DNA from 2 places in the Lutispora sp. genome. Region 1 is predicted to be linked to the other one. Evidence: riboswitches for the same ligand, from Rfam matches in the RefSeq annotation. Region 1 holds a riboswitch; the other holds the start of a gene.
The links. Region 1 has a riboswitch for glycine ahead of ACESM9_RS01555 (GrdX family protein). Riboswitches for the same ligand answer to the same signal wherever they lie in the genome.

Region 1 (12,651 bases):
GATGCTGGCTATTCTATTGTCTCCACCAACTGCTTCCAAAAGTTCTTCTTTGTTTACAAAAAGAACTCCATTTTCAACTTTGGTTGCCTCACCAAACTGTAAATCCTTAATGAATATATTGCCTAACTCTAGACGCATGAGATTCACCTCCCTTTTATTTGGAGGGGGTTTTAACCCCCAAGAATACATTATATGTTCTCTTTAATTAGGTTTTCAATTGCTTCTGGAGTACAGTTATCTGCTCCACTTATTTCCTTCACCTTTGCACCATTCTTATAAACGATGAAAGTAGGTAATCCCATAACTTTTTGGCTTATAGCCAATCTTCTGTTTTCAGTGGTATTAAGCTTGCAAAACTTTATTTTATCTTTATATTGTTCTGCTAATCTTTCTACTTCAGGCATCAATGCCTTACAAGGTTCACATTTTGTTCCCCAGAAATCTACGATAACAGGACCTTCTGCTTGCATAACCTCTTGCTCAAAATTTTCCTTGTTTAACTCTAACATTGTTTCACCTCCTTTACATGATTTCAAATGATAATTATTGTCCAAAGGTTTTATCTATATATTTTTCAGCGCTTATTGCAGCAATAGCACCATCTGCTGCTGCTGTGATTACTTGTCTCAAAGGAGTATTCCTTACATCACCTGCAGCAAATATGCCTTCTACAGATGTCTTCATTTCTGAATCTGTTATTATATATCCTTTAGGATCCATATCTACTATACCTTTTACAAACTCAGATACAGGTCTGGTACCTACAAAGATAAATACTCCATCTGTCCTGTAATCTGTTATCTCGCCAGTTTTAACATTTTTTAGCTTAACGCCTTCTACTATGCCGTCACCGTATATTTCTTCCACAACAGAATCCCACATAACATGTATCTTGTCGTTTGCCAAAGCTTTCTCAACTATGGATTTTGCTGCTCTGAATTCATTTCTTCTATGTACAATCGTAACCTTTTCAGCAAACTTAGTGAGATATATTGCTTCTTCAACAGCTGCATCGCCGCCGCCTACTACAACAACTTCAAGCTCTGTAAAGAAGTCTGCATCACATGTAGCGCAATAGGAAACACCTTTGCCTCTGAAAGTATCTTCTCCTGGTGCACCTAGGTTAACATGTTGAGCACCGGTAGCAATAATTATAGCTTTTGTTTTTATTTCTCTTTCCTTTAGCTTTAAAACCTTAATTTTATCACTAAGATCAAAACCAACAACCTCATCGCTAATAAATTCTGTTCCAAATGCTTCTGCCTGCTCCCTCATCCTTTCTGTCAGCTTTGGTCCAGTTGGATGCTCAATGGATCCAGGATAGTTCTCAAGTTCTTCAGTTGTTGCAGCCTGTCCTCCCCATCTTCCTTTCTCTATTATCACTGTATCCAACCTGCCTCTTGAAGCATATAAACCAGCAGATAAACCAGCAGGTCCCCCGCCAATTATGGCGACATCATAAACTTTATCCATTATTCTACCCCTTTCAAACTTTGATATGTATATCATTGGATAAAAATGTTACACTTATTCACATATTAACTTATAAAATTTTTATTCTAAGCTAGCCAATGCGCTTTCCAAAAGCTTCATATCCAGAAATCTAAAGTCAGCCAATACCTTGTCGGTCCAATCCGGAGTCGTTCTGTCTTTTAGCAGTTTTTTACAGTTTTCTATGCTGGATTCTATAATCGAAAGGGATTGGTAATCCAAAGGCCCTGTCCTATTCTCCAACACTATACTTCTATAAGGTGTCTCATTTGGTTTAATGCTTCCCATCAACGGATGGGATATTAATATACTGCCTGTGTGTATTCTATCTCTCACTTCGTATAAAACATCTAAGTACCCACCATCAACATATGTAACATTTATATTTTTGTTAAATAAATCACAAATTGACACATTATTCGTTATTATTTGTATATTTTTTGTCAGGTTAACCACCTCTCACCCCATTGCTTAATAATACGTAAATATTAGTGGGTAATTTGGACTTAGAAATATTCCATGAATTGCTGCTTATTCTCCCATATTATCAAAAAGAGATAGAAGCAACAGCCTCCATCTCTGTCATCAACCTGAGAGATTCTTCTACGAAAATAGAATTGCTCCTTCGGTGCATATGCTTTCCAGAGTCATGTCCGAATGCGGTCCTTTTGCCTGAGAGTTTCATTTAACGGGCCTTTCCGTACTTTCTCCTTCGGCTCCCATTCTTAAAATGAGCATCTCCCGCCAATCATCATCCATGCTATATGAAATTATTCTATGTTAGATACAAAAATATAAACACATCTTAATTTTTGTTTACACTTAGAGTATATACAATAAAATCTATTAATTCAAGAGATATTTGTCTATTTTGATAAAAATTTATTCATAATGTATTACCACTGTTCCTGGTCCGCAATATACTCCAATGACACAGCCTATTTCAAACTCTTCCTTTTCCACATTGCCATAGGCTTCTTCTATTGCTGCTTCAAAATCTTTTAGATTATCAAGGCTATCTGCATGCCCTAGCTTAATAGTCTGACCATTTAATTGTGTTCCCTGCTCCTGCATTATCTCTACAATTCGCTTTAAGGCTTTCTTCATACCTCTGGCTTTATCAATAGCTACAATCTTGCCATTATCCACAGTCAGTATAGGCTTCAGGTTCAGCAGTGTGCCTATAGTTGCCTTGGTAGCAGATAATCTGCCTCCTTTTTTCAGATACTCAAGGGTATCGACTACGAATAAAGTTTTCACATTGTTTATAAGATATTTAACTCTGTCAACAATTTCCTCCACTGCTTTTCCATCCTTCGCCATCTTTGCAGCTTCTACCACCATCTGACCAAAGCCATATGTAAAGTTTCTTGTATCTATAACCGTAATCCTTTCCTTATCTACCATATCCCTGGCAATTACTGCAGAGTTATAGGTACCGCTGGCATCTGATGAAAGATGTATTGATATAATATGGTCATAGTCTTTCAGGTATAATTCATATTTTTCTTGGAAGCTATTGGGATTAACCTGAGAGGTTGTAGGCAACTTTTCTGAGTTTCTCATCCTCTCAAAAAAAGCTTTAGGTGCAATATCTAACCAATCTCTGTATTCATCTTTGTCAAAAAATATGGTAAGGGGTAATACCTCAATGTCGTATTTCTCTGCTATACCCTTTGGCAAGTCTGATGTACTGTCAGTAATAATTTTTATCTTGCTCATAGTACTTCTCTCCTCTACAATTCAAAATGTAGTGCCACGCAACCCGGTCCGGCATGGGTCCCTACAACAGAACCTACCTCTCCCCTTATTATCTCCCTGGGCTTATATTGTATATGGATTAATTCTTCAATATAATCCATATGTTCGGGGCATAGTGTGTGATTGATTCCTATAACCTTATCATCCAATGTCCAGCCATTATCCTTTATCATATCCATCATCATAGATATGGCTTTTTTTATTCCTCTGGTCTTCTCCAACATCTCTAACTTTCCATCAACAGTAGTTATTATAGGCTTTATATTTAGAATAGAACCTATTACAGAAGCGGATAAAGATATTCGACCACCTTTGTAAAGATATTTTAAATTACCTATAATGAAAAACTGTTTTAGTCTCTTCTTAGCTTCTTCAATTTCATTTACAATTTCTTCTGCAGTTCTTCCCTCCTTGGCTAGCCTCGAAGCCTTTATCACCAACAACCCTGCTCCTAAGGTAACTGCCTCAGAGTCTATTATATGGATATTATCATTATCAACCATATTTTTCGCTATTATTGCTGAATTGTATGTACCGCTTAGCTTGGATGAACCTAATATTCCAATTACAGTATTATTATTCCCAATTTCTTCCCTAAATACACTTTCAAATTGAGGTGGATTTATCTGTGATGTCTTTGGCAGTTCCTCAGAAGCCTCAAGTCTTTTAAAGAACTCATCTGCAGTAATATCTATACCATCTCTGAAGGACTCTTCGCCAAAATTCACCAATAGGGGCAATACCCTTATATTATATCTCTCAACGTACTCCTGAGGCACATCGCACATAGTATCTGTCAATATAGTAATGGCCATTAATTAATACCTCCCATGTAAAAATATGCTTTGCAACTATTTTCGCTAGGGAACCCTATTGTTCCTTTCAATCCTGCACAATTAAACTATCGCAAATTTGGATAACCTATCTGCCTCAATGCCTCATATACGACTATGGCAACAGAATTTGACAGATTTAATGACCTGGCCTCATCAATCATAGGTACTCTTATACACCTATCAGGATTGGCCGAAAGCAAGGTTTTAGGTAACCCGGCAGTTTCTTTACCAAAAAGTATAAAGCAATCATCCTCGTATTTCAAATCGCTATGCCTGTATTTGCCTTTAGTAGTGGAAAAAAAGAAATTACCGCCTTTATGAGCATTAAAAAAAGCATCAAGATTGTCGTAGTAACTAATTTCAACCAGATTCCAGTAGTCCAAACCTGCTCGTTTAAGATATTTATCTTCAACAGAGAATCCCAAAGGTTTTACTAAATGAAGTTTAGATCCTGTAGCAGCACATGTTCTTGCTATGTTACCGGTATTTTGAGGTATTTCCGGTTCGACGAGAACAACATTTATTGACAATTTAAACATCTCCTCTGTAAGTCTATATATATAATACAAAATCATCGGGATTTGTACAATAGAAAAAGGAGGGGTTTTCACACCTCCTTTTTGTCTATTATATATTTTATTAATCCTATTTATACCTTATGCTGCTATATCAAAGTCAAATGGAATAAACATGCTGGTCTGACCTGCTACATCTATCAATCTATCATCTACTACGGGACTGATAGTTTTTAGCTCTTTTATCTCATCTACAATTACATCCCTGATGGGAATATTGGTATCAAATGTATTCTTGCTTTCTATAAACATAACATATTCATCTCCACCTGTTGCCTGGAAATCATTTGTAACCACTTTATAAATCTTATCATCAACAAGAGGAGTTCCATCCAGCAATGTTATCTCTATAATTCTTTCTCCTCTCGCTTTTGATGAATCATATTTAACCTTCAAACCTGAGAATTGGCCTGATCTGAAAGTTTTTTCATGGTTTAGGATAATACCATGCTCAATTGCCTCTTTTACTTGTTTGCCAGTTAAATCAAAAGTAAATAGCGTGTTATCAAAGGGTAATAGCTCGTATAACAACCCCATTGTTATATCTCCTTCAGGAATATCCCTTCTCAGACCGCCGCCATTTTGTATTGCTATATCAGCATTGGTAACTTTTCTCATTATATCCGTTACAAAATTACCAACAGGAGTAACCTGTGTTACTGCGGTATCATGATTAAAAGCTGCTGTAGCCTTTCCTATTACAACATTCTTAATAGGAGCTAATTCCTTGCCTATGGAATCTATATAGTTTTTCATTTCAGTATCTTCAGCTGCTTTTATTACATTCCCATCAACATAAGCTTCGGTTCTGGTAATCTTGTTATCAGCATCTAGATAAATATCAATATGAGCAACAGATCTGCCGTTGTAATATGCCTGAACAATAGGTATTCCATTGATCTTACCTGCTATAGTCTGATGAGAGTGTCCTGTTATGATTGCATCCACTCCTTCAACTGATTTAGCGAAGTCGGCTGCTTCACCTGAAATTTCTTTTGTATCTTTGTCTTGCATTGCACCTAAATGACTGAGCACAACTATTATATTAGCACCATCCTCCTTAACTTTCGGTACCAGAGCATTCACAGTCTCAGCAGGATCACTAAAGTTATAAGGTTCTACCATCTCTGCCTTTGTCTTAGTCAGTGTCTCAAGAGTTGCAACCCCTATAATTCCTACTTTAATGCCCTTTCTCTCAACAATTGTGTAGGGTTTTGCGAAGTCGGCTACCTCTCCTGTTTTCTTGTCAATTATATTGGCTGCCAAGAACGGGAATTTACTTAATGATTTCCATTTTTCTATTGGTTCAATACCCCAGTCAAACTCATGATTGCCCATAACCATTGCATCAAAACCTATTTGATTCATCATGTTCTGGACTGGTACTCCATACATAAGATTAGAGTCCGCTGTACCTTGATACATATCTCCAGCGCTCAGTATTATTGTTCCTTCCGGATTAGCTTCCCTCTCAGCCTTTAAATATCCTGCCAATCTTGCTGCCCCCGGATTCTTTCCGCTTTCAACAATATTACCATGAAAATCATTGACAGATAACAGACTGATGACTTTTACGCCTTCAACTTTACCTAGTTTCGCCAAGTCATCAATATTGACTGACTTTATATTTGGAGTTCTACCGTCAAAGGATGAAGGTATTTTTATTTCCCCAGATTTTATCTGGTCATAATATTCTTTATACTTCTCATAATCAAAGTTGGTGCCTATAATCTTCCAGTTGTTATCAACAGTTGGAGTAACAACACCTTTTTTTACTTCCTGTACATACTTCAATACTAAAGACCTCAGTGACTCCTGAGCACCTTCCTGTTCTTTTGAAGGATAGAACTTATCTTCATCAGTGGCAAGTCCCAGAGTCTTTAAGGTTCCAAAGCGATAATCATTCAAAGCCAGCTTATATACTGCATCATCTTTTATAGGTTCACCTTTATATGTAAGGTTGACTATACGATTTCCAGCAGGCTTGGATATATCAATATCATAGTTGACTCCGGAAAACATATCATAATTATAGGCTCTTATATCTGGATTGAAGCTTATGGTCAGGTCCCCTTCCTTATACTGATTATAATAACTTGCAGACCATTCCATATAAGCCTTAAGATTCTTTCCTGTAATATTAAGCCCCACAAGAGTATTGTTGTCATACTTATATATCTTAGCTGCGTCTTGCAGCCTGAATGGACCTGCCTTCACATTGGCATCAATATCGAACAAAGCAGCACCTGAGATATCCGCTTTTGTATAATACATCTGAACCTCATTTATCAAGTCGGTTATGGCATTATCCTCCAACTGTGCCCTTGGCATTGTTGTAACTACATCTTCACCTGTAAAATAATCTACACCCTTCACAAAATCCTCAGTAACAATGCCGACCTCTCTTGCAGCCTCTTTTTTTGATGTTTCATCCACATAAGCGAATCTTTCCAATAGGTCTTTATCAGCCTCTATTTCAGCAGTTACATCTATATTTTTGGTTGCTACCTCTTTTACAACCCATTGGTCTCCTTCTTTAACCACATTGATATCAGCTTTAGCCAGCGCAGCCCCGTTGGTTCCTGGCTCAATGAGCTTTACTCCGTTGCTTGATGCAATATTATCAAATTTTGCATGCTTGTGACCGCAGAATATTACATTGAACTGTGGTAGCGCTTCGGCTATAGGCAATGCGCCATCTGTAGCATCCTTCTCAGCAGTATCTCCTAAATGGAATGCTCCCACTAAAACATCATATTTCCCTTCCAATTCTTTGACAACCTTTTTTGCTTCTTCAAGGGGATCAGTAAAAGTCAATCCTTTGAAACGGTCAGGATTGCTTGCCTCCCATATCGGGATATGAGGTGTTATTATACCTACTATAGCGACTCTTATGCCATCTTTTTCAAATATTTTATAGGGCTCAAAGGCACGGGTTCCATCTTCTTTATATATATTTGCAACCAGTACACTGCCTTTGAAAGCGGCAACATTCCTATTTAAGAAATCCAGACTGAAATTAAACTCATGGTTACCTAAAACCCATGCATCATATTCCATATAGTTTATTGCTTCCACCATAGGATGAACAGGCTGGTTATTGAATAAGTCTGCCAAATTTCCCTGAACAAGATCACCACAATCTACTAGAATTGTATTCGGATTATTCGCTTTTTCTGCCTTAACTAATGTCTGAATCTTAGCAAGCCCTGATTTATCATCTGCTTTACCGGCAGCATACTCCCATGGATAGATTCTCCCATGCAAATCGCTTGTTGCCAAAATAGTAATGGTTTTGGCATTGCTTTTTTCCGCAAACACAGTACTCATTGGTAACAACATGGAAATAACCATGAGGAGTGTAAGCATTATGCTTACTCGTTTTAATCCCTTTCTCATCTTAATACCCCCACATAATATTTATGTATATAAATATATACATATTATGTTTATTTTACCATATTTCCTAACATGTCTCAAAATTATTGAAAGACAAAAAAAGACAGGTTATCTGAATAACCTGTCATATATTCCATGCTTCTTAATATGAACTGCTTTTTGTGGGCAGAGCTCATGGCAGCAAAAGCATCTTATGCATTTGCTTAAATTTACTACTGGCTTACCTGTATCCATATTGATTACTTTTGGAGGACAACTTTTCTCACAAATCCTGCAAGAGATGCAGGTCTCATGATCGAACACAGGCCTTGGTCTTAAATTGTTCATTACCCATTTTTCAACAACTGCAGGTATCCTTCCCCCGATGAAATTTATTTCCAGTGATCTTGGCAGCTTAAAGGGCTTTATATTTATATCTGAAGGCTTCAAGCAAGTATATTCTATATCACCATCCTCACAAGAGAATAATCCCCTGTTCATTGCTTCTTTCATAGTAGGTACTATGGAGGGATTTATTCCTATCAATCTTAATGCACTGAAATCCAATGCATAGGGGTTTTCTGAGGCCATGATTATTCCTACATGTCGCTTGTCCCCTGCAGAGGGGCCGTCCCCTTCCATTCCATCGATACCGTCTATAACTGAAAACACAGGCTTTGCATATTCGCATATATCTACTAAATGAGCGGCAAAATTAGAAACATCGTTCATCTTTAAGTGATAGTCGGCTTTTATTATACCTGGAATTATACCAAAGAGATTTTTTACAGCTCCAGTATAAGTCATCATGGCATGGGTTTTAAGTTTTGCAACGGATACAATAAAATCTGCATCTTCAGCCACTTTGATAACCTGCATCCTCTTTAGCATTCTCCCCTGCTCATTATGTACCTCTGCCACTGAAACATCATAGTTTAATTTGCAGTTTGTCCTCTCAGCCACTTGAACCATACCTGTAGCCTTATATATGCCTTTCAGCATCCATTCAGTGTACGGTCCTCCTGGGCTGTCCCCCAATGTTACTTCACAGCCTAAAGCCTGCAAGTACCTAACTATGGCCTCAGCCACTGCTGGATGTGTTGTAACTGCGTCCTCCGGATTATTTTTTTTGAGAAGATTGACCTTCACCAATGCCTTGCTTCCCGGCTTTATTTTTTCCTTCAATCCCTGAAGGGAATCAAGGCATTGGAATACAGCCTTTTCCACGCTTTCATACTTATAATCACTGCATCTAACTACTCCAACCTTTTCCAATCTGTTCTGCACTCCTTATAGCACAAATTCTCGTATGACCTGAGCCACACCATCTTCATCATAGGTCCCAGTGATATAATCAGCCCTCTCCTTCAAGATATCAACTGCATTACCCATAGCTATTCCAAGACCTGCATACTCTACCATACTTATATCATTCTCGTTATCTCCGATAGCTATTATTTCATCGCGCTTTATGCCATATATTTCAGACAGGATCCTTATGGCATTTCCTTTATTTATACCCTTATTCATCACTTCAAGATTGTCTTTTAGGGATTGGCTCACAGATACTTTACCGGTCTCCATAATTTTTTCTCTTATGTATGCCAGCTTTTCTTCATCATCATCAACTACAACAGCCTTGAGTATTTTCCCCCTCTCTTCCTCTACAGTCTTCTCCAGCGACTCTACCACATTGATGTTTATTCTATCCTCCTCATTGAGTCTTTGATTCCATTCAGAGTATCTTTGAGAAATGTTGATTATCTTCTCAGTATAGACAGTGTCCTGAGAATATAGATGACAGTATAAACCATTCTCCTTGCATAGTCTTATCATTTCCAAGGCTACCTCATCTAAAAGTATGCTCTGGAACATTATTTTATTGGTAGCATCTTCCTTTATTATAGCTCCGTTGCTTGCGATTATAGGCGTATTTATTCCAAGCAGTCTTGTGTAAAACCTGGCTGAAGAGTATATCCTACCTGTTGCAACCACTAGGTGGACACCCTTTTTGGCAGCCTCAGCCAGAGCTTCTTTATTTCCCGGGGAAACTTCTTTATTTTTGTTCAGTAGGGTGTAATCCATGTCCATTACTACCATTTTGTAGTTGTTCTGTCTCGACAACATATTTGCTTTCCTCTCCTTGTTCATTATCATCTTCTTGTTTAGATGCAACTAATTTTAATAAGTATTCAGGTATATCTCTATTGCTAAGCCATATTTTTCTATATTCACTATATGGCAGCTGTTTAAAATCTCCCACATATTCGGGACTTCCTATCTCAATTGTGAAGCCAGGCTTGCCATATTCCTGGATAAACCAATCCTTCATTCCACCAGCTGTATGGCGAGTCATGTCTAATCTGTATCCTGTTATACTGCTTATTTCTTTAGCTATTTCCATATCTCGTTTTTCTTGTTCTTCATCTTGATAAGCATACCAGAATATAACTTCCCCTGCAGAATGATATGCAATACATATTTCAAAATCATTTTTTTGACACAGATCTTTAACTATATTAGTTTCAACTTCACTAAAAGGCGCTTCTCCTTTGTAGTTCATATTGGCAGGTTTGCCTGGATCATTTAAAATATAATCCCATCTCATAGGATAATTCCTATTGAGATCCACTCCTCTTCCATTAGCCTTCCAACCCATATATCTGTTTACTGATGATGATCTGCCTACGGCTACAGCGTTTGGGTAGGCTATTGAATATCCTCTTGCAATATTTATTCCGTCAGGATTGACCATTGGAAGAAATATTATGGACACATCATTGAGCAATTCCTGCAATTCTTTATCATATTGATATTTATTAACCAAATAATCAATTTGATTCATAGCTAGCAATGTTGTCATGTGTTCTTTTCCATGATGGGAAGCATTTATAAAGACGCTCTTCTTACCTTTACCAATCTTAAGGCAAACTATCTCATTGCCCATATAGGAATCTCCTGCTTTTTCAACAGAAATGAAGGAAGGGTATTTTTCTCCATAGCTATAAAGAAGCCTGTTTACATCATTTACAAAATCTTTACTGTAGTATAGCTTATCTGGATAAAATCTCATTTCATCGCCGTGTATTATTGCTGCATTTACAATTACAATCATTAGTGTGATAATTATTAAGTTTTTTAGTTTGTAAATATTAATACCCCCTATTATTTATAATGTCTTGTCCATACATGCCAATTCTATTTTATTATTATTTTATTAGCATTACAAGGCAAATGAGCCAATAATACTCTGGCTGAACACGAAACAACCCCGCCCATTAAGAGATTTACTTAATGAACGGGGATTGGCTGCATATACATGGTCCTAGCCATTCTCGAAAAAATGAACTACATACATCATTTATATAAGCTGCGCAGTAACCTGATCTCCTCCTGATGCCCGGGCAATTCATTAGGGGTCTCCAATATAAAGGGCAGGTGTCTCAGACTTGGATGATTTATGACTCTCTCCATTGTCTCAATCCCAATGCTCCCTTCACCTATACGGGTATGACGGTCCTTATGGCAACCCATTGGATTCAAACTATCATTAATATGGATGGCATAAAGTCTATCAAGTCCAATGCTGTTATCAAATTCCTCCAGGACTCCATCCAGATTCTCAACAATATCATATCCCCCATCATATACATGGCAAGTGTCTAAACACACTCCCATATGTTCCTCCAATTTCACTCTATCCAGAATTGCCTTCAGCTCCTGAAAACGACCTCCTATCTCACTTCCCTTTCCTGCCATGGTTTCTAACAATACCTTTGTCTTTTGATTAGGCTTTAGTAGATCATTGAGGATTTCTGCAATTAACTCTATACCCTTCTCAACTCCCTGCCCTACATGGCTTCCTGGATGAAAATTATACAGCGTTCCAGGCAAATATTCCAAGGTTTCCAAATCCTCTTTTATAACCATATAAGCAAAATTTCTCACCTTTGGATCTGCTGAAGCAGGGTTGAGGGTATAGGGAGCATGTGCAATCAAGGGGGCAAAATTATGTTCCTCCTTAATTCTTTGCAACGCTAAGACATCTTCTTCATCGAATTTCCTTGCCTTTCCACCCCTGGGGTTCCGGGTAAAAAACTGAAATGTATTGGCCCCAATGGAAAGAGCTACGTTTCCAATATGAGCATAACCCTTGGAAACAGATAAGTGACAACCTATATTTAACATAATATTTTATCCTCCTGAATACTCAACTAATGTCAATATCTTTTAATATACCTTACTTTTAAAGAATATAAAACCCTCTCTCAACTTCCCCAGATTTTCTCAAACTCATAATAAAACAGAGTGCCAGCAATATTAACCTGACACCCTGTATCTATTATTACTTATAAAGCGGCACGGCACCTGTAATGGCTTCCATGACAGCAAATATAACGAATATGCTTATTCTCATTTATCAGACTCTTTCTGTTTTATTGAATCTTTACTGTTTATTCATAGCAAACTCATCTTTTATTGCTTGTAATTCTGTTGGATTTGTAAGCAATTTGTAAGCTGAGAGGGCTATTATTTCACCAGCAATAAAGCTGTTTTTCATTGCATATTCTTTTATTGAGGCTTCACGGAATTCATCAGTGTGACTTGCA
Region 2 (12,651 bases), on a different contig from region 1:
AATTCGTAATCTGTCATCTGTATTGAAGACCATCGGATATATATTTATCACAGCAGTAGGAGTTTCCACATTGATTATAGTATCTCATATAATAAGGACAGGAATTTACGAGAACAGAGAACAAATAAATACTCTGATATTGCTTGGTGCGCCTGATGGATTCATATCCTTTCCATTTTTAATTGAAGGTATGATATTAACCCTTGGAGGCGGTTTGTTGGCTTCATTATTATTATCACTATCCCTTAGATATGTTTACTCTGTCATGGCTGGACCCCTTCCGTTAATACCTTTACCTGATATGGAATCCATGGGAAGAAACCTGATTTCTATTATCATGCTTCTGAGTGCCGTTTTTGGCTTATTAGGCAGCCTATTTGGCTTGCGTTCAGCCAGAAGTCGGTAGAAGTATCTAATAACATGAAGAGGTATTTTGTATGAAATATAAAGAATGCAATGTTGTTTGTACCATGCATAAAATGCATTGCTCATCAGCATGTTTATTAAAACTTCATATTAGAGATGGTAAGATAGTAAAGATTACTTCAGCAGGTGATATTCCAAGAGAAAACTCATGGAAATCAGATAATTCAATAGCCCCCATACAAAGAAGGGCATGTGCCAGGGGTTATGCTGAACTAAATCACTTGTACTCTCCTGATAGAGTGAAATATCCATTGAAGCAAACTATAGAAAGAGGCAATCCAAGAGGGTTTAAAAGGATTACATGGGATGAGGCAATAGAGACAATCGCCCAATGGTATAGAAGTATGGAAGTTAGAAAAGATGAATTAGGTTATTATCCTATCCTTGATAAGGGCGGAATAACTCCTTACTTAGGCACATGTATAAGTACCTTTGGTAATCCGTCAGGTGGAAATGTTAATGGAGCAATACATGTTGCCCTTGGGGATAAAGGAAAGGTTAAAGGGAATTCTCCTATGGACATATTCAACTCTAAATATATAATAGTTTGGTCTAATGACCCTACAGCTACACTTCCATATTTATCATATATTTTGATTAAAGCTAAGGAAAATGGTATACCTATTACATTTGTGGATGCCCGCTATACAGAATCCATAGGAGCCCTTGCAACAGGTAAGAATGGTGTGCCAGGCTTTATTCTGGTCAGACCTGGTACTGATGGAGCCTTGATGGCTGCTATGGCCTATATAATATATAAGCGAAACTTACATGATGAAGAATTCATAAAAGAATACTGTTTTGGATTTTATCCCAATGATACTGTGACAAGCCATTCTACAGGATTTGATCCTGTAACTGATGAACCCTATAAGGGAAAAACTTACAAGATTCCTAAGGGGGAGTCCTTTATTGAATATCTGGAGACTTTGGAAAAGGAAAATGGCTCCTATGAAGGTGTTTTAAAGTGGGCTAGTTGTATAACAGGAGTTCCAATAGAGGTAATAGAAAAATTCGCCATAGAATATGCCACTGTAAAGCCTTCCTTTATATTCTCCAAATATAATGGCGGAGCCCAGAGGACTCATAATGGGCTTTATTATTCATGGATGATGATTGCCTTAAGCGCCATGACAGGAAATATAAATAAAAGAGGGGGAGGATTTGGAGAACTTAGAGGTGATGATGGCTATGAAGTAAAGTTCCCCCAGTTTGAGAAGTACAAGAGTGCAAAAAAGTATAAACCTATATTAGTATCCCAGTTTGCACTTAATGATGCTATAATCAGCGGCTTGGATGGCAGAACATCTGCACAGCTAAGGGAAGATGTGTTAAACATGAACAGTATAGATTTGGGAGAAAATGCAAGGCTTTATATAGAAGCATATATAAGAGGAGATACAAGCGGTAATATATTCAATCAGACTCAAAACATTAACAAAAGACGTATTGCGTGGAGCAAGCTAAAGCATATAGTTTCTTATGAAAGAAACCTTTCTCCAACTGCCATGTGGTCTGATATAGTATTGCCATTCCAGTCCATATTTGAAAACAGATGCAATTTTGAAAAGCATAGTTCTGCTGTATCAGATGTTTTTGTTCTCAATGGACCTGTAGATGCAATGTTTGAAGCAAAACCTGATGCAGAGATTAATAGACTTATCGCTAAGAAACTCAATATAGACGGGTTTGAGATAAACACTGATTATATTTCTTTTATGAAATATCAGTGGAGTAAGGCAGAAATTAATCCGGAATACAAGGAAATCAATAGCGACATTAAGCTCCCAGACTTTGATGAAATCATTAGAGAAGCCAATTTTCAGCTTCCTGTGCCAAAGGAAAAATTGCCTATTGTCTTAGGTGATTTCAAACCTGGTGAGTTTACTACAGAAACCGGGCGAATTAATTTTTATTCTCCATTTTTAGCTCAGAGGGGAAGAGCAGTGCTGAAAATAAATAAGGCACAATATGTTCCGTTGGCAAATGGTGCTGAGAAAGTAATTCTGGATGGAGGAGTAACAGGCAGAAAAGGTATAAAATATAGGCTTCAGTTTATAACTCCACATCCATTTAATAAAGCAAATGCTACTTATGATAATGTTCCTACCCTGAGAAATTTGAAGCCCCATTCTGTAGAAATGCATCCAGAGGATGCAAAGATTAGAAACATTGACAATGGAGATATGGTATATGTATATAATGATTATGGCTGCGTGAAACTTCCTGCTCGCATTACTGCTACTGTAAGTCCTGATGTGGTTGTTATTCCGCAGGGTTCCTGGTATAGACCAAGCCTGTCTGAGACATATGAAGCTTATTTTGATTCCGACTGCGACGGCATTGCAGAAAAACATATAGTGCCTGTTGATGTTGGTGGTTGTGTTAACACCTTAACGGAGGATTTGAATTCAGGTATATTAGACCCATATATAGATGGCTTAGGGCTAAATGCAGGTGGCGCCCTATGTGAGGTCAGTAAAGAGAAACCAATTTGATATGAGGTGCTAGATATGATGCAATGGGGATTTTATTTTGATCAAACAAGATGCATAAATTGCAAGACATGCGTATTAGCTTGCAAAGCTTGGAATCATGAAAGGCGTGGTGACAGCAGCATACATCCTTTCTTTACATGGGAGAAAGATGATAGATATAATGAGCCATCTGATTATGAGAATTTACCAGGGTCTGATGGAGGTATTAATTATAGTGAGTTTAATAAGTATTGTATGAAAGAAAATTGGAGAAGAGTAGAGAGCTTTGAGTATGGAGTCAAGCCTCCTGAAGTGTATACTATAAATCTAAGTATTTCATGCAACCACTGTGATAATCCAGCTTGTGTTGAGATATGTCCAACCAAGTATATATATAAAGAAGAAAAATACGGAATTGTTACCATAGATGAAAGTAAAATTTGCTTATCATGTGGGGCATGTAAAAAGGCATGCCCTTGGGACAGCCCTCAATTTTATGATGATATAGGGTTATATAAAAAGAATGACCCAAATACTCCTAAGATGACCAAATGTGATTTGTGTATTGATAGGCTGGAAGAAGGTTTGAAGCCGGCTTGTGTTGCAGCATGCATAGTGCGTGCATTGGATGCCGGACCAATAGATGAGTTGAAAAGCAGGTATCCCAAGTATTCGGAGGAGGCCCTAGGATTCAAGAGAGAGTCTTTTACTAAAAGTGGTTTAAGAATTGGACCTAATATAATATTCAAGAAAAGATGAAGGCATTGAAGGTAAATATATAATATACTGCCATATAAACATAAAAAAGCATATATGCAAGTGAACTGCACATATGCTTTTTTATTATGCATGGAACTTTGTACTCATTTGTCTATTGTTTATTTCCCTACTAATTGATATCTAAATATGAGGAAAGCTTCATTGCCTTTTTCTTTTATATCACCCTTCAAGAGGGTTACAATTCTACCATCATCCAGTGTGATGTTTGAACCGGCATTATCATTTAAATAAGCCTTCACCGCTTCAATTTGTTTAGGGTCAACAGTTTCCTTCACGCCCCAGGCGTGAGCAAGCGCAGCTTCAGCATCTCATGTTTCACAGAGCTTGGCTGTTCTTTCGTCGAGGGATTGAGAAATACTGTTTTTGAATGCAGCTTCAATATTATCGTCATGAGCAAATAACATATTTCATCCTCCAATTCTATTGTTTATTCTTATCCCATTTTAAAACAAGGTTTCTTGCTGCTTTTGCTTCATCTATTCTCCTTACTGGAGTATTATGAGGAGCAGTCTTTAGCATCTCCGGGTTTTCCTTTGCTTCTTGAGCAATTTTTATCATTGTGTCGATGAATCCATCAAGAGTTTCTATGCTCTCAGTTTCCGTAGGTTCTATCATAATGGCTTCACTTACAATGAGAGGGAAATATACTGTCGGTGGATGATAACCATAGTCAAGAAGTCGTTTTGCAATATCCAAAGTGGATATATGATTCTCATCTTCTTTTAATCCGCCTAATACGAATTCATGTTTGCATACTTGGTCAATTGGCAGATAGTAATGTTTTTTTAATTTGTTCATTATATAGTTTGCATTAAGCACAGCCTTTTGACTTACTTCCTTTAATCCTGCTGCTCCCATTGATAGTATATATGCATATGCTTTAATAGCTACGCCGAAATGGCCGTAGAAGCTTTTTACTTTTCCTATTGAATCAGGTCTGTCATAGTCAAGTACAAATCTGTCATCCTTTTTTTCTATCATTGGAACAGGCAAGAATTTAACCAAATCTTTTCTCACACCTACAGGACCGCTTCCTGGACCACCGCCACCGTGGGGTGTTGAAAAGGTCTTATGGAGATTGAGGTGAATTACATCGAATCCCATATCCCCTGGTCTTACAATACCCATTATGGCATTAGCATTAGCACCATCATAGTACAATAAGCCTCCTGCTTCATGAACAAGATCGGCTATTTCTTTAATGTTTTGCTCAAAAAGTCCTAAAGTGCTTGGATTTGTAAGCATTAACCCTGCTATTTCATCGCTTAGAACTTCTTTAAGTTTTTCCAGATCTACGGCTCCATTTTTATCAGATTCTATTTCAATTATTTCAAAGCCAGCTACTGCAGCACTGGCTGGATTGGTACCGTGAGCAGAATCAGGAACTATTATCTTATTTCTTTTTTTATCTCCTCTGCTCTCATGATATGCTTTCATTATCATCAGGCCAGTCAATTCACCGTGAGCCCCGGCTGCAGGCTGCAATGTAACTCTTTCCATACCTGTTATTTCAGCGAGCATTCTATCAAGTTGGTACATGAGCTCCAAAGCTCCCTGAACCGTTTCTTCAGGCTGATATGGATGGAGGTTGGCAAATCCGCCTAGAGCAGCCATGTCTTCATTAATTTTTGGATTATATTTCATGGTACAGGAACCTAATGGATAGAAACCTGTGTCCACACCGTAGTTTTTGTTTGATATATTTGTGTAGTGTCTTACCACATCGATTTCACTAACCTCTGGCAAATCAATTTCATCGTCTCTAAGGAGAGAATCAGGAATCAAACTGTTAAGTTCCTTTTCTTCAACATCACAAGGAGGTAAGCTGTAAGCTTTTCTGCCTTCTTTGGAAACTTCAAAGATCAATTTGTTATAGTCCTTCATCATATCACCTCCATTACTTGAGCAAGCTTATCGATTTGTTCCTTTGTTCTCTTTTCAGTGACACAAAGCAATAGACCATTTTTCAACTCAGGGTAATCCTTTTCCAGTTCGTAACCGCCTAGAATGTTATGTTCCAACAATTGTTTATTGATTTTACTGCTTTCAACTGAACTGGTTATTGCAAACTCCTTGAAGAAAGGTTTGTTAAACAATGGTTTAAATTTACCGCTTTCTGTGAGCTTACTAAAAGCATAATGAGCCTTTAGGGTGCTTTGGTGAGCAACTTCTTTTAATCCTTTTTTGCCTAGTGTCGTCATGTAAATTGCAGCCATCAGAGCGTTTAAGCCCTGGTTGGAGCATATGTTAGATGTTGCCTTATATCTGCGTATATGCTGTTCTCTTGCTTGTAGTGTAAGGACAAAAGCTCTTTTCCCATCTACATCATTGGATTGTCCTACTATTCTGCCAGGCATCTTGCGCATTAGCTTTGAAGTAGTAGCCATAAAGCCTAAGTAGGGCCCACCGAAATTCAAACTATTCCCTAAGGATTGGCCTTCTCCAACGACAATATCAACACCATACTCGGATGGACTTTTCAAAATTCCAAGAGATATGGGGTCAACATAATTGATGAGCAAAGACTTATTCTGATGAGTTATTTTTTCTACTTCGGTAAGGTCTTCAATTATGCCGAAGAAATTGGGACTCTGTATTATAACTCCTGCTGTATCTTTATCTATAAGAGATTTCAGTTTTTCCAAATCTGTTGCACCATCTGCCATATCTACTTCAATTACTTTTACATCCCTAAATTTCATATAGCTTCTTATAACTTTCCTAACCTCTGGATGTACTGTTGATGAAACAATTATTGAACTTCTCCTGGCACTCTCCACAGCCATCATAGCAGCTTCTACACAGGCGGTTGCTCCATCATACATGGAAGCATTTGACACTTCCATGCCTGTCAGATTACATATCATGGTTTGATATTCAAATATGGCTTGTAATGTTCCCTGGCTTATTTCAGGTTGATAGGGAGTATATGCAGTGTAAAATTCTGATCTCATTGCCAGATGTTTTACAATGGAGGGGATATAGTGGTCATAAGCCCCTGCCCCTAAAAAGCATACCAGATCCTCAGTATTTTTATTTTTACTGCTTAAACCTTTCATATGGGCTGACAACTCCATCTCAGACATAGGTTCAGGCAAATCAAGTTCTCTATTTAGCCTAAGGTTCTTTGGTATGTCTGCAAATAAATCATCTATAGATTGAGCTCCTATACTATCAAGCATCAATCCTTTGTCAGCTTCGGTATTTGGTATATACCTATGCATATTAATCCTCCTTACTGCAGAATTCCTCATACTCCTGAGCATTCATCAGATCATCAAGCTCTGATTTGTCGGACATTTCAACAACTACTATCCAACTTCCATAAGGATCTTCATTAACCAATTGTGGTGAATCAGATAATTCTTCATTAACTTCAACTATTTTTCCTGAAACAGGCAGATATGAGTCGGAAGCTGCCTTTACTGATTCAATGACACTAAAAACATCTCCTGCAGCAAATTCGTCGCCAACCTCTGGCAGTTCCACGTACACTATCTCACCCAAAGAATGTTGAGCATAATCTGTAATACCTATATAAGCTTTTTCTCCTTCAACTCTTACCCATTCGTGGTCATTTGAATAGAATAAATCATTTTTTACTTCCATTTTTTCTTCCTCCTATTATGATATTTTTATTTATTTATTTTTAATAACCCATAGTAAAGTATAATTCTACCTTAATGTTTACTTTCCGTAATGGGTTTCAAGAAAGGCTTCCGTGATAGTTATAAATGTTTCCTTTATAAGCCTTTCTTATAGTTTTTTGTATAAAACTTTCTGCTTACTACTTTAGCCTTTGCTGTTCTCTTTCTGATTTGAATTTCGATTGTTGTATCAAGCTCCGAATACTTTATATCAACCATTGCAAAGCCGATATTTTTCTTTAAAGTTGGTGAATTATATCCTGTGGTTACAAATCCTATGACTTTGCCATAGGCTAATACATCATATCCATGTCTCGGGATACCAGGCTCAATCATCTCAAAACCGACAACCTTTCTCTTCAAACCCTCAGCCTTCTGTTTTTCAAGAGCCTCTTTACCTATGAAATTAGGTTTATTCAGCTTTACAAAGAAACCAAGTCCAGCCTCTAAGGGAGTGATTTCGGGCGAAAGCTCGTTTCCATAAAGGGGTAGATTTGCTTCAAATCTTAGAGTATCTCTACAGCCCAAACCTGCAGGTTTGATGCCTTTATCTTTTCCTGCCTCTAATATTTTATCCCATAGATATTCTGCATCTTCATGTTCCATATATATTTCGAATCCATCTTCTCCAGTATACCCAGTCCTGGAAACAAGGCACTTTTTACCTGAAATATTAACATCTTCCTTAAAATAGAAAAATGGAATTTCTGATAAATCAGTATCTGTGAGCTGCTGTAATATTTCTTCTGCCTTAGGACCTTGCAAAGCTACTTCTGATACATTAGGTGAGATATTATTGATTTCTACATCATAGCTTCCCACATTGTCCTTCATCCATTGAATGTCCTTATCAGTATTAGCTGCATTTATTACAAGCATGTAATAATCATTTGTATATTTATAGACTAAAAGGTCATCTACTATGCCTCCATTTGGGTAGCACATAAGTGAATAGATTATTTGATGTTCATTCATAGCTGATATGTCGTTTGTAACCAAATTTTGCACATAATCTGTTGCTTGGCTGCCTTTGACTTCAACTTCTCCCATATGAGATACATCAAACAGTCCGGCATTATTTCTCACAGCTTCATGTTCTGTTGTCAAACCTTCATATTGTACTGGTAAAGCCCAACCTGAATAGTCAACGATTTTTCCACCATATCTTACATGGGCATTGTAAAGGGCAGTTTTTTTAGGTTCACTCATAGTAAAAATCCTCCTTTTTATTATTTGTTTTAGTATTAATCACAAAACTTAATATATGTATATTTGTAATCTGTACAAAATATAAAAGGATATAATAGCACACAATTATATATGCCATTATATCCCTCTGTCTTTTTACCTGAGAGCTTCTACACCCACAGTGTATTTCCCCTACGGCGCCGCTTATATACGGACTCTTCAGAGGTCCATCCAATGACGATCCTTTTGCCTGAGAGTGTATATATTAATATGGCTTATTGATATAATTGCTCCTTCGGCTATCAATTATGATATCTCTCGTCATTATCATCTGGGCTGTTATTTACTTATTGCAAAATCGCTTGTTATAATTATACAAGTAAATCTATGGGAATTCAACAATTGATATTTTTATAACTATTTGCTGATTAATGTTGATAAATTAATCAAATTTCTAATAGCCCATAGGAAGTATAAATCTATCTCTTTTTTTCATAGATAAAATAGATATACAGTATAGATTAGAAATGAGAAAATGATTATAAAGATTTAACTTTTAAATAAGCCAGGGAGTGATAGAAGAATGATAAAATTGATATTAATACAGTTAATTGTCGCTTTTAGCCTTCTCACAGGTTGCAGTATGGTATTGCCTCAGACAGTACCAGCTATAGAAGAAAAGGAGCATTTCAATAATGCATACAATATTTCTGTGGAATATCAAAAAGATTATAATATATTAAAATGCAAAGAGAATATTACTTATGTGAATAATCAAGGTGTTCCCGTTAAGAACATAGTATTATATCTGTATCCCAATCTATATAGAAACCTAAGTACAGTTCCTGCTATAGGCTCACCAGAGAAATGCTATCCCCAAGGCTTTGATCCAGGATTTATTAAGTTAACAAGTGTGAAAATAGAAGATATGGAACTAGGAAAAGAAACTATTGAAGGTTATGATGATTTTTATATAGACATTCCATTGGATAATCCTATCAAAGAAAATCACAGTGTAGAAATTGAAATAGAGTTTTTAGTGAAGGTTCCAGTAAGCACAACCAGATTTGGACAATATAAAGATATAACACAGCTTACTTATTGGTATCCAATACTGGCTGCCCAGGAAGAGGGTAGATGGCAGATAAGGAATTATCATAACATTGGTGAGTCCAATTACAGTGATATTGCCGACTACAAGGTTGTGATAAAGCTTCCTGCTGATGAGACAATTGCTTCTACAGGTAGAATAGTTTCTGAAAGGGAAAGCGATGAGGATGGTTATAAAATAATAGAGATAGAGGCAGAAAAGGTCAGGGATTTCGTCTGGGTGAGCAGCCCAAGCTTTATCCTTGAGGAGTTTGACGTTGATGGAGTAATAATTAAAAACTATTATACTGAGAAAAACAAAGAGTTGGGGCAAAAAGCCGATGAAATCGGAGCAGATGTTATTGCTTATTTCAATAAAGTATTCGGAGACTATCCTTATAAGGAATTTTCAATAGTAGAAACCTATTTGACAGGAGGAGGAATGGAATATCCCCAACTTATAGCTTTAGGACAAAGTCATTATAAAGATATAGATAAATTAATAAGTGTAATAGCTCATGAGGGGGCCCATCAGTGGTGGTATGTGACGGTAGGAAATGATGAACATAGTTCACCTTGGCTTGATGAAGGATTTGCAAATTACTCTACTCAGCTTTATCTTGCACATAGACTAGGGAATGATTATAGAATAAATTCATTAATGAAGAATTATGAGAGTCTCGAATCTACAGATCATCCTATAGAGGCATCAGTCATGAACTTTACAAGCTGGAAGGAATATAATGATGTCATATATAAAAAAGGTGCTTTAGTCTTGCATAGATTAAGAAATGCTGTAGGCGACGAAAATTTCTTTAGAATAATACGGACCTATTACCAACGATATAAGTTGAAAAATGCCCATATTACAGATTTCTTAGATGTTGTTGAAGAAGTTTCAGGGAGAAATACAGTAGAAAAAATATTTAAATAGTTGTTGACATTGACGTAACGTAAAGGTGTATATTGTTATTGAAAGGAGGCAATGACATGGAATACACTGTGCAAAAGCTGGCTAAATTGGCAGGTGTAAGCACCAGAACTTTAAGATATTATGATGAAATAGGGATTCTTAAGCCGGCAAGAATCAATTCATCAGGATATCGCATATATGGTCAGAAAGAAGTTGACAGACTTCAGCAAATAATGTTCTACAGAGAAATGGATATGAGCTTGGATAATATAAAAAGAATACTCAGTTCGCCTGCTTTTAACGAAGCTGATGCACTTAGAGACCATAGGGAAAAGCTCCTTGAAAAAAGACAACAAATAGACAGGCTGATTGAAAATGTAGAAAAAACCATTGCCTTTATGGAAGGGAGGATTATTATGAGTGATAAAGAGAAATTTGAAGGTTTTAAGAAAAAGATGATAGAAGAAAACGAGAAAAAATATGGCAATGAAGCTAGGGAAAAGTATGGCAATGAGGCTGTAGATGAGTCAAATAAAAAGCTGATGAATATGACTCAGGAAGAATATGATAAAGCTGTAAAGCTGGAAAAGGAATTCAGGGATACACTGGCTGAAGCCTTTAAAACTGGTGATCCGGCTGGAGAATTGGCTCAAAAAGCCGCTGATCTTCATAAACAGTGGTTAACTTTTTACTGGAGTCAATACAGCAAGGAAGCCCACGCTGGGTTAGCCCAGATGTATGTAGATGATGAAAGATTCAAAGCCTACTATGATGATAAGCAGCCAGGTACAGCAGAGTTTTTAAGAGATGCCATATTGATTTATACTGGCATGAAAAAATAAATATAAATCTACAAAAGCGGTTGGTAAAAAGCCAATCGCTTTTTCTATTAAGCATTATATTAGTAAATGTTGTTATTGATTTTAATTAAAAATTATGGAACCAACAGATATTGACATAACAATTCAAAGAATATAGAATAAAATTGAAATATTATTTCAATTTTATTGAGGGTTTAAATTATGAGAAAATTATTGGATGATATAATCAATAAAAAATCAAGAATAGCTATTGGATTGATGTCAGGTACATCCCTGGATGGAATTGATTCCTGTATAGTTGAAATTGAGGGAGTTGGCAGGGAAACTAAATTTAAACTTATAGAGTTTATTACAGTAGACTATTCTGTAGTTGAAAGGAAAAAGCTTGAAAAGATATGCAGTAATGAAACTGCCACATTGGAAGATATATGCTTCATGAATACATACTTAGGAAACAAGTTTGCTGATGCAGCCATTAGTGTGTGCAAAAAAGCAGGCATAAGCACAGAAGATATTGATTTCATAAGTTCTCATGGCCAAACAATATACCACATGCCTCACAAAGGGAGTACATTTCAAATAGGTGAACTGGCTAATATTGCTGGAAAGACTGGCTGTATAACAGTAGGTGATTTCAGACCTTCAGATATGGCTTACGGTGGTCAAGGAGCCCCTTTGGTACCCTTCGTAGACTACATTCTATTTTCTAATAATGAAAAAGGAAGAATCATGCTCAATCTAGGAGGCATAGCCAATATTACTGTTCTACCAAAAGGTTGCTCAAGCGAGGATGTTTTTGCATTTGATACTGGTCCTGCAAATTTGCTTATTGATGCAATAACAAAAATTATTACAAATGGTGAGCTAGACTTTGATTTAAACAGTGAGATTGCTATGACAGGTAGCATTGATGAGAAATGGTTAGATGAAATTATTGCTAGTGATAGATACTTATATGTCAATCCACCGAAAAGCACTGGAAGAGAGTATTATAATAAAGAATATGCAATGCAGTTATATAATAATGGGTTAAAAAGGAATCTTAGAAATGAAGATATCCTTGCAACTATAACTGCTTATACAGCAAAGACTGTTTGTCATCAGATAGATAGATATGTAAAGCCCGTAACATGGATTAATGAAATTTATATTGGTGGTGGAGGAGCTCATAACAAAATGGTAGTTAATCTGCTGGAAAAGTATTCTGGATTGGATGTCTATAATATGGATGAACTTGGATTGCCAGCTGATGCTAAAGAAGCTGTTGCTTTTGCTGTATTAGGAAACCAGTTTCTATTTGGAAAGACAAA

Region 2: it holds a riboswitch for glycine, as region 1 does, so the genes downstream of both, gcvT (glycine cleavage system aminomethyltransferase GcvT) here and ACESM9_RS01555 (GrdX family protein) in region 1, are expected to answer to the same signal.

Annotation. Positions count from the first base shown of each region.
Region 1 covers NZ_JAWLCK010000004.1:34,006-46,656, reverse strand. Annotated here, with positions in the region: gene ACESM9_RS01570 (glycine/sarcosine/betaine reductase component B subunit) at 1-138, opposite strand, end outside; gene trxA (thioredoxin TrxA) at 189-509, opposite strand; gene trxB (thioredoxin-disulfide reductase) at 544-1,473, opposite strand; gene ACESM9_RS01555 (GrdX family protein) at 1,555-1,947, opposite strand; glycine riboswitch at 2,142-2,245, opposite strand; gene ACESM9_RS01550 (DegV family protein) at 2,374-3,213, opposite strand; gene ACESM9_RS01545 (DegV family protein) at 3,228-4,067, opposite strand; gene trmL (tRNA (uridine(34)/cytosine(34)/5-carboxymethylaminomethyluridine(34)-2'-O)-methyltransferase TrmL) at 4,154-4,618, opposite strand; gene ACESM9_RS01535 (5'-nucleotidase C-terminal domain-containing protein) at 4,745-8,062, opposite strand; gene ACESM9_RS01530 (DUF362 domain-containing protein) at 8,171-9,316, opposite strand; gene ACESM9_RS01525 (Cof-type HAD-IIB family hydrolase) at 9,332-10,168, opposite strand; gene ACESM9_RS01520 (M14 family zinc carboxypeptidase) at 10,098-11,156, opposite strand; gene ACESM9_RS01515 (deoxyribonuclease IV) at 11,399-12,229, opposite strand; gene ACESM9_RS01510 (M20 family metallopeptidase) at 12,489-12,651, opposite strand, start outside.
Region 2 covers NZ_JAWLCK010000014.1:9,278-21,928, reverse strand. Annotated here, with positions in the region: gene ACESM9_RS04055 (cell division protein FtsX) at 1-406, shown strand, start outside; gene ACESM9_RS04050 (molybdopterin-dependent oxidoreductase) at 438-2,924, shown strand; gene ACESM9_RS04045 (4Fe-4S dicluster domain-containing protein) at 2,940-3,662, shown strand; gene ACESM9_RS04040 (hypothetical protein) at 3,782-3,958, opposite strand; gene gcvPB (aminomethyl-transferring glycine dehydrogenase subunit GcvPB) at 4,104-5,570, opposite strand; gene gcvPA (aminomethyl-transferring glycine dehydrogenase subunit GcvPA) at 5,567-6,907, opposite strand; gene gcvH (glycine cleavage system protein GcvH) at 6,909-7,292, opposite strand; gene gcvT (glycine cleavage system aminomethyltransferase GcvT) at 7,427-8,539, opposite strand; glycine riboswitch at 8,657-8,751, opposite strand; gene ACESM9_RS04015 (M1 family metallopeptidase) at 9,102-10,541, shown strand; gene ACESM9_RS04010 (MerR family transcriptional regulator) at 10,598-11,362, shown strand; gene ACESM9_RS04005 (anhydro-N-acetylmuramic acid kinase) at 11,543-12,651, shown strand, end outside.